One region of the Leclercia sp. GHBNCSD genome, then DNA from elsewhere that is predicted to be linked to it. Evidence: predicted binding sites of a transcription regulator. Region 1 holds the regulator's gene; each other region holds the start of a gene.
The links. Region 1 encodes sigma-54, which starts transcription at its own class of promoters, with help from an activator protein. Its sites were predicted from a motif close to GTTGGCACANNTTTCGCTNT; they were not measured.
Positions count from the first base shown of each region.

Region 1 (3,071 bases):
AGCACCACCGGCAGGTTATCCACGCAGTAAAAGCCCATATCTTCCAGCGCGCGCAGGGCGACCGATTTCCCGGAGCCCGAACGCCCGCTGACGATCATCAGCACCATGTACCGTTTCTCCTCAGGACCACAGATGTTAAAGCCATCACCCGATTACGCCTCATCCTGATTGCCTTCCGTTTCTGTAATAATTTGATAAAGCTCTTCGTCGCTCTGCGCCGCGCGTAAACGACGACAGATGGTTTTATCCGCCAGACGTTTAGCCACCAGCGAGAGCGTGTGCAGATGCGTTTTGGTCTGATCGGCTGGCACCAGCAGGGCAAACAGCAGATCGACCGGCTGGTTATCAATGGCATCGAAGGCGATAGGTGTTTCCAGTTGAACAAACACCCCTACAGCGCGCAGAGTATCCTCTTCCAGTTTGCCATGTGGAATGGCGATGCCGTTACCGATGCCGGTACTGCCCATTTTTTCGCGGGTGAGGATCGCTTCAAATACCACTTGTGGCGCCAGACTCAGCTGTTTTGCGGCCAGTTCACTGATGATCTCCAGCGCACGTTTTTTGCTCTGGCAGTGAACGGCACTGCGGGTACATTCCTGATTAAGGACACTGCTCAGTTGTAGAGTGGAATCGTTATTCATCATAATTTCACCTAAGCGCTAACTGTACAAAGGGCCCGTTGTGTTTCACAACAGGCCGTCCTGCACCCGTTAACTGCCCGGACAATTAGTGTTGTTTCAGTTTGTCTTTATGTTTGTTTAGCTGTCGTGCCAGCTTGTCAATCAAGCCGTCGATAGCCGCGTACATGTCCTGCCCTTCCGCACTGGCATGGATTTCGCCCCCGTTGACGTGCAAGGTAGCATCCGAGATATGAGTCACTTTTTCCACTTTTAACACAACATAGACCTGGTTGATCCTCTCGAAATACTGCTCGAGCTTAGCGAATTTGGTATTCACAAATTCACGCAGGGATTCAGTGATTTCGACATTGTGTCCTGTGATGTTGAGCTGCATAGTGTCTTCCTTATCGGTTGTGTCAGACCAGTTGTTTACGCTGGTTTGACGGCGGAATGGATAAAGACTCTCGATACTTCGCAACAGTGCGGCGTGCCACCATGATACCTTGTTCGGACAGCATGGTGGTCAACTTACTGTCACTCAGCGGTTTCGCGGGGTTTTCCGCGGCGATCAATTTTTTCACCAGCGCCCGAATGGCCGTCGACGAGGCTTCGCCGCCGCCTTCGGTGTTGACATGGCTGGAGAAAAAATACTTAAGCTCAAAAATGCCACGCGGACTGTGCAGATACTTCTGCGTCGTCACGCGAGAAATGGTCGACTCATGCATCTCGACGGCCTGGGCGATATCCGCCAGCACCATCGGTTTCATAAACTCTTCACCCTGCTCAAAAAACGCCTGTTGCTGCTCCACGATGCAGCGGCTGACGCGCAGTAGTGTATCATTGCGGCTCTCAAGGCTTTTGATCAGCCAGCGGGCTTCCTGCAGATTACTGCGGATAAACTGGTTATCCGAGTCGTTGCGCGAGCTGGTGCACATTGAGGCGTATTGCTGATTGATTTGCAGGCGGGGAATGCTGTCGGAATTCAGCTCTACGGTCCACAGACCGTTATGTTTGCGCACCAGCACATCGGGAATAACATACTCCGGCTCGCTGGTCTGGATAGATTGCCCCGGGCGCGGATCCAGCGACTGGATCAGGTTGACCGCCTCTTTCAGGATCTCCTCTTTCAGCCGCGTGACGCGCATCAGTGAGCGGAAATCGTGGTTGGCAAGCAGATCCAGATGTTCGCTGATGATAAGCCGGGCCTCTTCCAGCCACGGGGTCTCTTTAACAAACTGCGAAAGCTGAATGAGCAGGCAGTCACGGAGATCTCTCGCGGCAACGCCAATCGGGTCAAAGCGCTGAACGCGTTTCAGGACCGCTTCGACCTCTTCAAGCTCAATCTCGTCATCGCCTATGCTCTCCAGAATATCGTCCAGCGACACGGTCAGATAGCCGGTCTCATCCACGGCATCCACAATGGAGGTGGCGATGGCGCGATCGGTATCGGAGAACGGCGTCAGCTCCACCTGCCACATCAGGTAATCCTGCAGTGACTGGGTGGTCTCGCCCTGATAGACCGGCAGCTCGTCATCCTGGTAGTCTGCGCGCGTACCGGATGGCGTGCCGGCGGTGTAGATCTCATCCCAGCTGGCATCGAGAGGGAGCTCGTCAGGCATCTCTTTTTGCTCAAGAGCATCCACCGTGTCGAGGGTCTCGTTATCCTGGCTTTGTTGCGTTTCTACCTCATCGTGAAGATCGGTTTGCTCGAGCAGAGGGTTACTTTCCAGCGCTTGCTGGAGCTCCTGCTGCAGTTCCAGCGTCGACAGTTGCAACAGACGAATAGCCTGTTGTAACTGCGGCGTCATTGCCAGCTGTTGGCTGAGCCTTAATTGCAAACCTTGCTTCATGTTCAGAGCATTTTTCTCCGTTTACGCGAGTCTTAACTTCTACCCTATCAGAGTCTGAAGTCTTCCCCAAGATACACGCGCTTAACATGATCGTCTTCGAGGATCTGCTGCGGGGTACCGTGGGCGATGAGGTGGCCCTGGCTGACGATATAGGCACGCTCACACACCGCCAGCGTCTCACGTACGTTGTGGTCGGTGATGAGAACCCCGAGGCCACTGTCGCGCAGATGCTCAATAATACGTTTGATATCGATAACCGAAATGGGGTCAACCCCGGCAAACGGTTCATCGAGCAGAATAAATTTCGGATTAGCCGCCAGCGCACGGGCAATTTCCACACGGCGGCGTTCACCGCCGGAGAGCGCCTGGCCCATGTTGTCGCGCAGGTGTTCGATATGGAACTCTTCCATCAGCTCGTTGGCGCGATCCTGACGCTGTTCGGCGGTCAGATCATCGCGGATCTGCAGCACCGCCATCAGGTTATCGAAAACGCTCAGACGACGGAAAATTGAGGCTTCCTGCGGCAGATAACCGATCCCGCGGCGCGCACGGGCGTGCAGGGGCAGCAGGCTGATATCTTCTTCATCAATAATGATGTTAC
Region 1 is NZ_JBQVYO010000001.1:2,528,584-2,531,654, forward strand. It holds gene rapZ (RNase adapter RapZ) at 1-107, opposite strand, end outside; gene ptsN (PTS IIA-like nitrogen regulatory protein PtsN) at 153-644, opposite strand; gene hpf (ribosome hibernation promoting factor) at 727-1,014, opposite strand; gene rpoN (RNA polymerase factor sigma-54) at 1,037-2,470, opposite strand; gene lptB (LPS export ABC transporter ATP-binding protein) at 2,518-3,071, opposite strand, start outside.

Region 2 (3,071 bases), 1.7 Mb from region 1:
TGGTATTGCTGTGGATTGCGGCGATAGCCGAAGTGACCGGCCCGCTGCTGATCAGCTATTTCATCGACAACATGGTGGCGAAAAACTATCTGCCGCTCGGTTTAGTCACCGGGCTGGCGGTGGCCTATGTCGGGCTACAGTTGCTGGCGGCGGGGCTGCACTACGCCCAGTCGCTGCTCTTTAACCAGGCCGCCGTGGGGGTGGTGCAGCAGTTGCGCACCGACGTGATGGACGCCGCGCTGCGCCAGCCGCTGAGCGCGTTCGATACCCAGCCTGTCGGGCAGATTATCTCCCGCGTGACTAACGATACGGAAGTGATCCGCGATCTCTATGTTACGGTGGTGGCGACGGTGCTGCGCAGCGCCGCGCTGGTCGGCGCTATGCTGGTGGCGATGTTCAGCCTGGAGTGGCGCATGGCGCTGGTGGCGATGGCGATTTTCCCGGCGGTGATGATTGTGATGATCATCTACCAGCGCTACAGCACACCGATTGTGCGCCGGGTGCGGACCTATCTGGCGGATATCAACGATGGCTTCAACGAGGTCATCAATGGCATGAGCGTGATTCAGCAGTTCCGTCAGCAGGCGCGCTTTGGCGAACGGATGGGCGAGGCCAGCCGCTCACACTACATGGCCCGCATGCAGACCCTGCGTCTGGACGGTTTCCTGCTGCGCCCGCTGTTAAGCCTCTTTTCGGCGCTGGTGCTGTGCGGGTTGCTGATGCAGTTTGGCTTTGCCGCCCGTGGCACCATCGAAGTGGGGGTGCTGTATGCCTTTATCAGCTATCTGGGCCGTCTTAATGAGCCGCTGATTGAACTCACCACCCAGCAGTCGATGTTGCAGCAGGCGGTGGTCGCCGGTGAGCGCGTTTTTGAGCTGATGGATCGCCCGCGCCAGGCCTATGGGGATGACGAGCGCGAACTGCAAAGCGGCGAGATTGAATTTGATCAGGTCTCCTTTGCCTATCGCGACGATCGCCTGGTATTGCAGGATATCAACCTGACGGTACCGTCCCGAAGCTTTGTCGCGCTGGTGGGGCATACCGGCAGCGGTAAAAGTACCCTCGCCAGCCTGCTGATGGGCTACTACCCGCTCACCGAAGGTGAAATTCGTCTGGATGGGCGCCCGCTGTCGACCCTGAGCCACGCCGTGTTGCGTAAAGGGGTGGCGATGGTGCAGCAGGATCCGGTGGTTCTGGCCGACACCTTCTATGCCAACGTGACGCTGGGGCGGCCGTTTAGCGAAGAGCAGGTGTGGGACGTGCTGGAAAAGGTGCAGCTGGCGGATCTGGCCCGCGGCCTGCACGACGGTATCCATACCCGGCTGGGCGAGCAGGGTAATAATCTGTCAGTCGGGCAAAAGCAGCTATTAGCGCTGGCCCGGGTGTTGATCGATACGCCGCAGGTGCTCATCCTCGATGAAGCCACCGCCAGCATCGATTCCGGCACCGAGCAGGCGATCCAGCAGGCGCTGGCGGCGGTACGCGAACAGACCACCCTGGTCGTGATTGCTCACCGCCTGTCGACCATTGTTGAGGCAGATACCATTCTGGTGCTTCATCGCGGCCAGGCGGTTGAGCGCGGTACCCATAAGCAACTGCTTGAGGCGAAAGGGCGTTACTGGCAAATGTATCAACTGCAGCTCGCTGGCGAAGAGCTGGCCGCCAGCGCGCGGGAGGAGTCCCTCAGCGCCTGATGCACTAAAATTAAGCAACCTGCCAGCCGCTGAATCGGTTGGTGCAAAAATGAAACGCACCCTGCACTGTCATGGTGCGTTTTTTTCGCCATCTTATCGCGATGCCTCGTATTCACGCCCTTTTCACTTTTGGCACACCCCTTGCAATACCACCTTCGTTAGCTCGCCAAAACCGAATTCTGACTGGAGGGGATATATGAAGCTGGTTACCGTGGTAATCAAACCATTCAAGCTCGAAGACGTGCGTGAAGCGCTCTCTTCAATGGGTATTCAGGGGCTGACCGTCACCGAGGTGAAAGGCTTTGGTCGACAGAAGGGGCATGCAGAGCTCTACCGTGGCGCGGAATATAGCGTCAACTTTCTGCCAAAGGTGAAGATTGACGTGGCGATCGCCGACGATCAGCTGGAAGAAGTCATCGACGTGATTAGCAAAGCAGCCTACACCGGCAAAATTGGCGACGGCAAAATTTTCGTTGCTGAGCTGCAACGCGTTATTCGCATTCGTACAGGCGAAGCCGACGAAGCGGCACTGTAAAACAGCAGGCACACAGTGATAGGGATCGAGAAAATGAACACAACAACACTTAAAGCAGGTCTGGGGTCTCTGGCGCTGTTGCCGGGGCTGGCAATGGCTGCACCCGCGGTAGCAGACAAAGCCGATAACGCCTTTATGATGATTTGCACCGCGCTGGTGCTGTTTATGACCATTCCGGGGATCGCGCTCTTCTACGGCGGCCTGATCCGCGGCAAAAACGTCCTCTCCATGCTCACCCAGGTGACGGTGACCTTCGCGCTGGTTTGTGTGCTGTGGGTGGTTTACGGCTACTCGCTGGCCTTCGGGGAGGGCAACGCCTTCTTCGGCAGCTTTAACTGGGCGATGCTGAAAAATATCGAGCTGACCGCGGTAATGGGCAGCTTCTATCAGTACATCCACGTGGCGTTCCAGGGCTCGTTCGCCTGTATCACCGTCGGGCTGATTGTCGGGGCGCTGGCGGAACGTATCCGCTTCTCCGCCGTGCTGATCTTCGTGGTGGTGTGGCTCACGCTCTCCTACGTGCCGGTGGCGCATATGGTGTGGGGCGGCGGCCTGCTGGCCTCTCATGGCGCGCTGGACTTTGCGGGCGGTACCGTTGTGCATATCAACGCCGCGGTAGCGGGGCTGGTGGGAGCATACCTGATCGGCAAACGCGTCGGTTTTGGCAAAGAGGCCTTCAAACCGCACAACCTGCCGATGGTCTTTACCGGCACGGCTATCCTCTACTTCGGCTGGTTTGGCTTTAACGCTGGCTCAGCAAGCGCAGCAAACGAAATCGCGGCGCTGGCCTTCGTGAATACCGTTGTGGCGACAGCGGGCGCAATCCTCTCCTGGATCTTTGG
Region 2 is NZ_JBQVYO010000001.1:830,323-833,393, reverse strand. It holds gene ACT3IC_RS04070 (SmdB family multidrug efflux ABC transporter permease/ATP-binding protein) at 1-1,694, shown strand, start outside; gene glnK (P-II family nitrogen regulator) at 1,891-2,229, shown strand; gene amtB (ammonium transporter AmtB) at 2,263-3,071, shown strand, end outside.
Region 2: a site for sigma-54 is predicted at 1,823-1,842, ahead of glnK (P-II family nitrogen regulator). Genes of this name have one in related genera too.

Region 3 (3,071 bases), 1.9 Mb from region 1:
TACATTATTTGCCCCCCAGGTTGCCCGGCAGGCGAACTTTACGTTCAACCAGGTTCATCACCAGCATAATGACAGCATTAATCAATACATAGGCCAGGGTAATGGCGGTGAAGGATTCCCACGCATGGGCGGAATAATCCAGCAGTTTGCCCGCCTGCGCGGCCATATCCACCAGACCGATGGTCGAGGCGATGGCCGAGTTTTTCACCAGGTTCATCATCTCCGACGTCATCGGCGGTACAATCACGCGGTAGGCGTTGGGCAGCAGCACATAGCGGTAAGCCTGCGGCAGGGTAAGACCCATCGCCAGCGCCGCATTTTTTTGTCCACGTGGCAGAGACTGGATAGCCGCACGCACCTGCTCGCAGACGCGGGCGGCGGTGAACAGACCCAGACAGAGCATCGAGGAGACAAAGAACTGCACGTTTGGATCCAGTTCCGATTTGAACCACATGCCGATATCTTCCGGCAGCAGTTCCGGGATGACCAGATACCAGGTAAAGAACTGCACGATTAACGGAACGTTACGGAACAGTTCGACGTAGCAGGTGCCAATGGAAGAGAGAAAACGGTTAGGCACGGTACGCAAAATACCGAACAACGAGCCGACAAGAAACGCAATAATCCAGGCGGTGATCGACAGCGCGACCGTGACCTGAAAACCGCTCCACAGCCAGCCAAGATAGGTGGTGTTGCCGAACGGGGCTTGCTGCAGGAAAATGCCCCAGTTCCAGTCAATTGACATAGTAAACTCCAGAAAAAAAAGGGTAGCAGCGCTACCCTCGAAGATTGGTGAGAAGCTTTAATATTCGCGCTGAATGGGGAACGACCACTCAGCGTTTAGTCTGTCCGCGCTTCCCGACAATCGAGAGGGCAGGAGAACCCGCCCCTTAGTGGTTCTAATTAGTTAAGTGCCTTGTCATTCGGTTCTTTAAACAGTGCTTTCATATCGTCAGACAGTTCAAAGTTCATGTTGAGATTTTTTGGTGGGATTGGGTTTTTAAACCACTTATCGAACCATTTCTCTGCTTCACCGGAGGTCTGAACCTGAGCGATGGTGTCGTCGACGAGTTTCTTAAACTCCGCGTCGTCTTTACGCATCATGCAGCCGTAGGCCTCTTTTGATTGCGCCGTGCCAACGATTTCCCAGTTATCCGGTTTTTTCGCTTTAGCACGCTCACCCGCCAGCAGAGCATCGTCCATCATAAACGCGACGGCGCGGCCGCTTTCCAGAGTACGGAAAGAGTCACCGTGGTCTTTGGCGCTGATGATACGCATGTCCATTTTCTTCTCTTCATTCAGCTTGTGCAGCAGAACTTCAGAGGTCGTCCCGGAGGTCACAACCACCGCTTTGCCTTTCAGATCGGCGAAGTCTTTAACATCGCCGCCTTTTTTGGTCAGCAGACGGGTACCCACCACGAAGATGGTGTCGGAGAAGGCAGCCTGTTTCTGACGCTCAAGGTTGTTGGTGGTGGAGCCACACTCAAAATCAAAGGTGCCGTTTTGCAGCAGTGGAATACGGTTTTGTGAAGTGATTGGGATCAGCTTCACTTCCAGATCCGGTTTGTTGAGCTTTTTCTTCACCGCGTCGACGATCGCGTTGGAGTAAGCCTGTGAGTAGCCCACGACTTTTTGCGTGTTGTCGTAGTATGAGAACGGAACAGACGATTCACGGTGACCGACCACAATCACGCCGTTTTTCGCGATTTTTTCCAGGGTGCTGCCTGCTGCCGGAGCAGCATCTTCGGCGTGAACGACGCCTGCGGACAATCCCATCACCAGCATTGCTGTGGCCAGTTTACGTAATTGCATATCCAACTCCTTTATTATCAGCGCCAGAGACGCATTGATATTCGGTGTGATGTTGTTATAGCTCGCGCGATACGAGTGCAGTGTTATACCTGTTTGTTAACATTTAGTTTGGCTTAATGTAAAGATTTTGCTGCGTTATTGTTTATTTTTGCGAAGCGCGCCGCACCATTCAGAGGCATAAATCTTTCGTTGCACCGTTTCGGTGCTACCGATGAGCTACCCTGGTGCGACCGGGTTGCACAGTAAGCCAAATCGCGTTTACGTAATTAGGTAAAGCAATAACCGTGCCAGAGTTGCGGCGTAGGCCCGGCAAGCGTAGCGCCGCCGGGCAAAGAAGAGGAGGAGAAGGGGACTACTTACGACGCTGACGCAGGCTCATCAGCACGGCGCCAAAACCGAACAGCGCGGTGAGGATCCACAGGGGCCAGTTGCCGGTGCGGGCGTAAGGCGTCAGCCCGGTCGTCGGCGTGACTTTTGTGGTCAGCACGTCGCGGGTGAACTGCGGCAGCATGGCCTGAATTTCACCCTGCGGACCAATCACGGCGGTAATGCCGTTATTGGTGCTACGCAGCAGAGGGCGCGCCAGCTCCAGGGAGCGCATCCGCGCCATCTGGAAATGTTGCCACGGGCCGATCGACTTACCGAACCAGGCATCGTTGGAGATGGTCAGCAGATAGTCGGTGTTCGGGCGGAAATTATCCCGCACCTGCTCACCGAGGATGATCTCGTAGCAAATGGCGGCGGTCAGTAAAAAGCCATGGGCGCTCAGCTGAGGCTGAACGTAGGCGCCCCGGCTAAAGGAGGACATCGGCAGATCGAAGAACGGCGCCAGCGGGCGAAGAATCGACTCCAGCGGCACAAACTCACCAAACGGCACCAGGTGATTCTTGTTGTAGCGGTTCGCCGACTCGTAGCTGTACGGATTGTCTTTTCCCAGCGTGATAATGGTGTTGTAAGTGTCGTAACGGTTCTGCTTGTTCAGCCGCGCGTCAACGATACCGGTGATCAGCGTGGAGTTTCGCGCCCGCAGCAGATCGTCCATCATGGTCAGAAAACGCTGCTGGTTGATCTCCAGATCCGGAATTGCCGACTCAGGCCAGATAATCAGCTGGGATTTGCCCATCTCTTTCTGGGTGGCATCCAGATAAATTTTCAGGGTGTTGATCAACTGACCTTCATCCCATTTCAGCGACTGGGGAATATTACCCTGCACCATCGACACCTGGGTGGCGCGTTCCGGCTCAAGGGTAAACCACTGG
Region 3 is NZ_JBQVYO010000001.1:594,433-597,503, reverse strand. It holds gene gltK (glutamate/aspartate ABC transporter permease GltK) at 1-5, opposite strand, end outside; gene gltJ (glutamate/aspartate ABC transporter permease GltJ) at 5-745, opposite strand; gene ACT3IC_RS02975 (amino acid ABC transporter substrate-binding protein) at 904-1,812, opposite strand; gene lnt (apolipoprotein N-acyltransferase) at 2,165-3,071, opposite strand, start outside.
Region 3: a site for sigma-54 is predicted at 2,085-2,104, ahead of ACT3IC_RS02975 (amino acid ABC transporter substrate-binding protein). Genes of this name have one in related genera too.

Region 4 (3,071 bases), 450 kb from region 1:
GCAGCTTAAACTGTTCGGCAAACTCTCCCGCCGTCTGGCGGGTGAGATCGTCGGCTTGCTGGCGCTGACTGATAACGTGGCTTAAGTCTGGCTTGTTGTACTCATCCATGCTGTCCGCTGCAATAAGCGTCAGCGGGACGTTCGCATCCTGTTTACGGATGTTTTTCACCAGCTGGCGGGCGGCGAAGCCCGAGCCGATGATGACGATACCGTGGCTCATTTTGCCTCCGATGCCAGTTCTTCAAATACATCTTTACCAAGGGAACATTCCGGGCAGAGGAAATTGTCCGGCACGTCGCTCCACGGGGTACCTGGCGCGACGTCCTGCAGCGGCTCGCCGAGGGTCGGATCGTAGATCCACTGGCAGACGCTGCACTGCATGCAGGGGCCGAGGTCGGCGGTGGTCTCTTCGACGCTGGCGCTTTCTTCCGCCTGAGCGGCAGGTTTCACGCTGGCTTCAGGCAGCGGAGCGAGCGCCCACTGACGGGCAATATCGCGACCATGCTGACGGCAGACTTCCAGCGCATCGAGATCCGGGCGCCATTTCGCCTTCAGGCTCATCGACATTTCAAAGCCTGCGTCCTGCAGACGGGTGGAGAGACGGTCTACCGCGCCGCCACTCCAGCCGTGAGAGCCGAAGGCGCTGGCACGTTTGTTACGGAAGCGCAGGCCGGTCATCTCTTCCACCAGGCCGGCAATTTTCGGCATCATCACGTTGTTCATGGTGGAGGTACCCACCAGCATGCCTTTTGAGCGGAAGACGTTCGTGAGAATGTCGTTTTTATCGCTGCGGGCGACGTTAAAGATTTTCACCGCCACGTTCGGGTCAACTTCATTAATGCCCTGGGCGATGGCGTCGGCCATCATGCGGGTATTGTTGGACATGGTGTCGTAGAAAATGGTGATGCGGTCTTCCTGATAGTCCGCCGCCCATTTCAGGTACAGCTCGACGATCTGCGTAGGGTTATCACGCCATACCACCCCGTGAGAGGTGGCAATCATATCCACCGGCAGGTTAAAGCCGAGGATCTCGGTGATTTTTGGCGTCACCAGACGGCTGAACGGGGTGAGGATGTTGGCGTAGTAGCGCTGGCACTGCTCAAAGAGTTCGGCCTGATCCACTTCGTCATTGAACAGACGTTCGTCGCAGTAGTGCTGGCCGAAGGCGTCGTTACTGAAGAGCACCGCGTCGCCGGTCATGTAGGTCATCATGCTGTCCGGCCAGTGCAGCATTGGGGTTTCAACGAAGATCAGCTGTTTGCCGTTGCCGATATCCAGAGAGTCGCCGGTTTTCACCACGTTGAAGTTCCACTCCGGATGGTGGTGATGGCCGGTGATGGAGTCGATGGCGTTGGCGGTGCAGTAGATCGGGGTGTCCGGGATGCAGGACATCAGCTCGGTCAGCGCCCCGGCATGGTCCTCTTCCGCATGGTTAATGATGATGTAGTCGATATCGGCCAGGTCGATTTCACTGCGCAGGTTCTGCACGAACTCGCGGCTGAATTTATGATCGACGGTATCGATCAGGACGTTTTTCTCTTCCCGGATGAGATAGCTGTTATAGCTGCTGCCGCGCAGCGTTTTGTACTCCGTTCCGTGAAAATCACGTACTTCCCAGTCACGTTGACCAACCCAATGAATATTGTTTTTAACCAGAATAGACATAGCAACCTCAACTTAATACAGCGCAATTAAATGAAAGATGTCATGTCTATTGCAGGGTGCGTGCCAACTTTTTAAGTTATTAATTTTTAATGGTTTTAAAAATAACCGCACTCTTGTGGTAGTCAATTTGACTGTGTCTGGTATAGTCAATATGACACTGCGTATTGTCAAAATGACAACGAGGCGAGAATGAGTTTTTCTGTAGAGGTGCTGGCGAAAATCGCCATTGAATTGCAGAGCGGCATCGGCCATCAGGATCGCTTTCAGCGGCTGATCTCCACTCTGCGCCACGTGCTGGAGTGCGATGCGTCGGCGCTGCTGCGCTACGAAGGGCGGCAGTTTATTCCGCTGGCGATCGACGGGCTGGCGCAGGATGTGCTGGGGCGGCGTTTCACCCTTGAAGGCCATCCGCGGCTGGAGACCATCGCCCGCGCCGGGGATGTGGTGCGCTTCCCGGCCGACAGCGACCTGCCCGATCCCTACGACGGGTTGATCCCCGGTCAGGAGAGTCTGAAGGTGCACGCCTGTATCGGCCTGCCGCTGTTTGCCGGGCAGAACCTGATTGGCGCGCTGACCCTCGATGGCATGTCGCCGGACCAGTTCGACACCTTCAGCGACGAAGAGTTGAGGCTGATTGCCGCCCTGGCCGCCGGGGCGCTGAATAATGCCCTGCTGATTGAGCAGCTCGAGAGCCAGAACACCCTCTCCACCCGCCCGACGGGGTTTGAGCAGGTAAAAAGCACCGAGATGATTGGCCTCTCGCCGGGCATGATGAGCCTGAAAAAAGAGATTGAGATTGTCGCCGCCTCCGACCTGAACGTGCTGATCGAAGGGGAGACCGGCACCGGTAAAGAGCTGGTGGCAAAAGCCATTCATCAGGCTTCTCCCCGGGCGGTGAATCCGCTGGTCTATCTCAACTGTGCCGCGCTGCCGGAAAGCGTGGCGGAGAGCGAGCTCTTTGGTCACGTCAAAGGGGCGTTTACCGGGGCCATCAGCAACCGCAGCGGCAAGTTTGAGATGGCCGATAACGGCACGCTGTTCCTGGATGAGATTGGCGAGCTGTCGCTGGCGCTGCAGGCTAAGCTGCTGCGCGTATTGCAGTATGGCGATATCCAGCGGGTGGGCGATGACCGCAGCCTGCGGGTCGACGTGCGGGTGCTGGCCGCCACCAACCGCGATCTGCGTGAAGAGGTGCTGGCCGGGAACTTCCGCGCCGATCTGTACCACCGCCTGAGTGTGTTTCCGCTTTCGGTGCCGCCGCTGCGCGAGCGTGGCGAAGATGTGGTACTGCTGGCAGGCTATTTCTGTGAACAGTGCCGGTTGCGGATGGGGTTATCCCGGGTGGTGCTAAGCCCCGGCGCCCGGGCGCATCTGCTGAGCTACGCCTGGCCGGGCAACGTGCGCGA
Region 4 is NZ_JBQVYO010000001.1:2,978,790-2,981,860, forward strand. It holds gene norW (NADH:flavorubredoxin reductase NorW) at 1-220, opposite strand, end outside; gene norV (anaerobic nitric oxide reductase flavorubredoxin) at 217-1,665, opposite strand; gene norR (nitric oxide reductase transcriptional regulator NorR) at 1,855-3,071, shown strand, end outside.
Region 4: a site for sigma-54 is predicted at 1,714-1,733, ahead of norV (anaerobic nitric oxide reductase flavorubredoxin). Genes of this name have one in related genera too.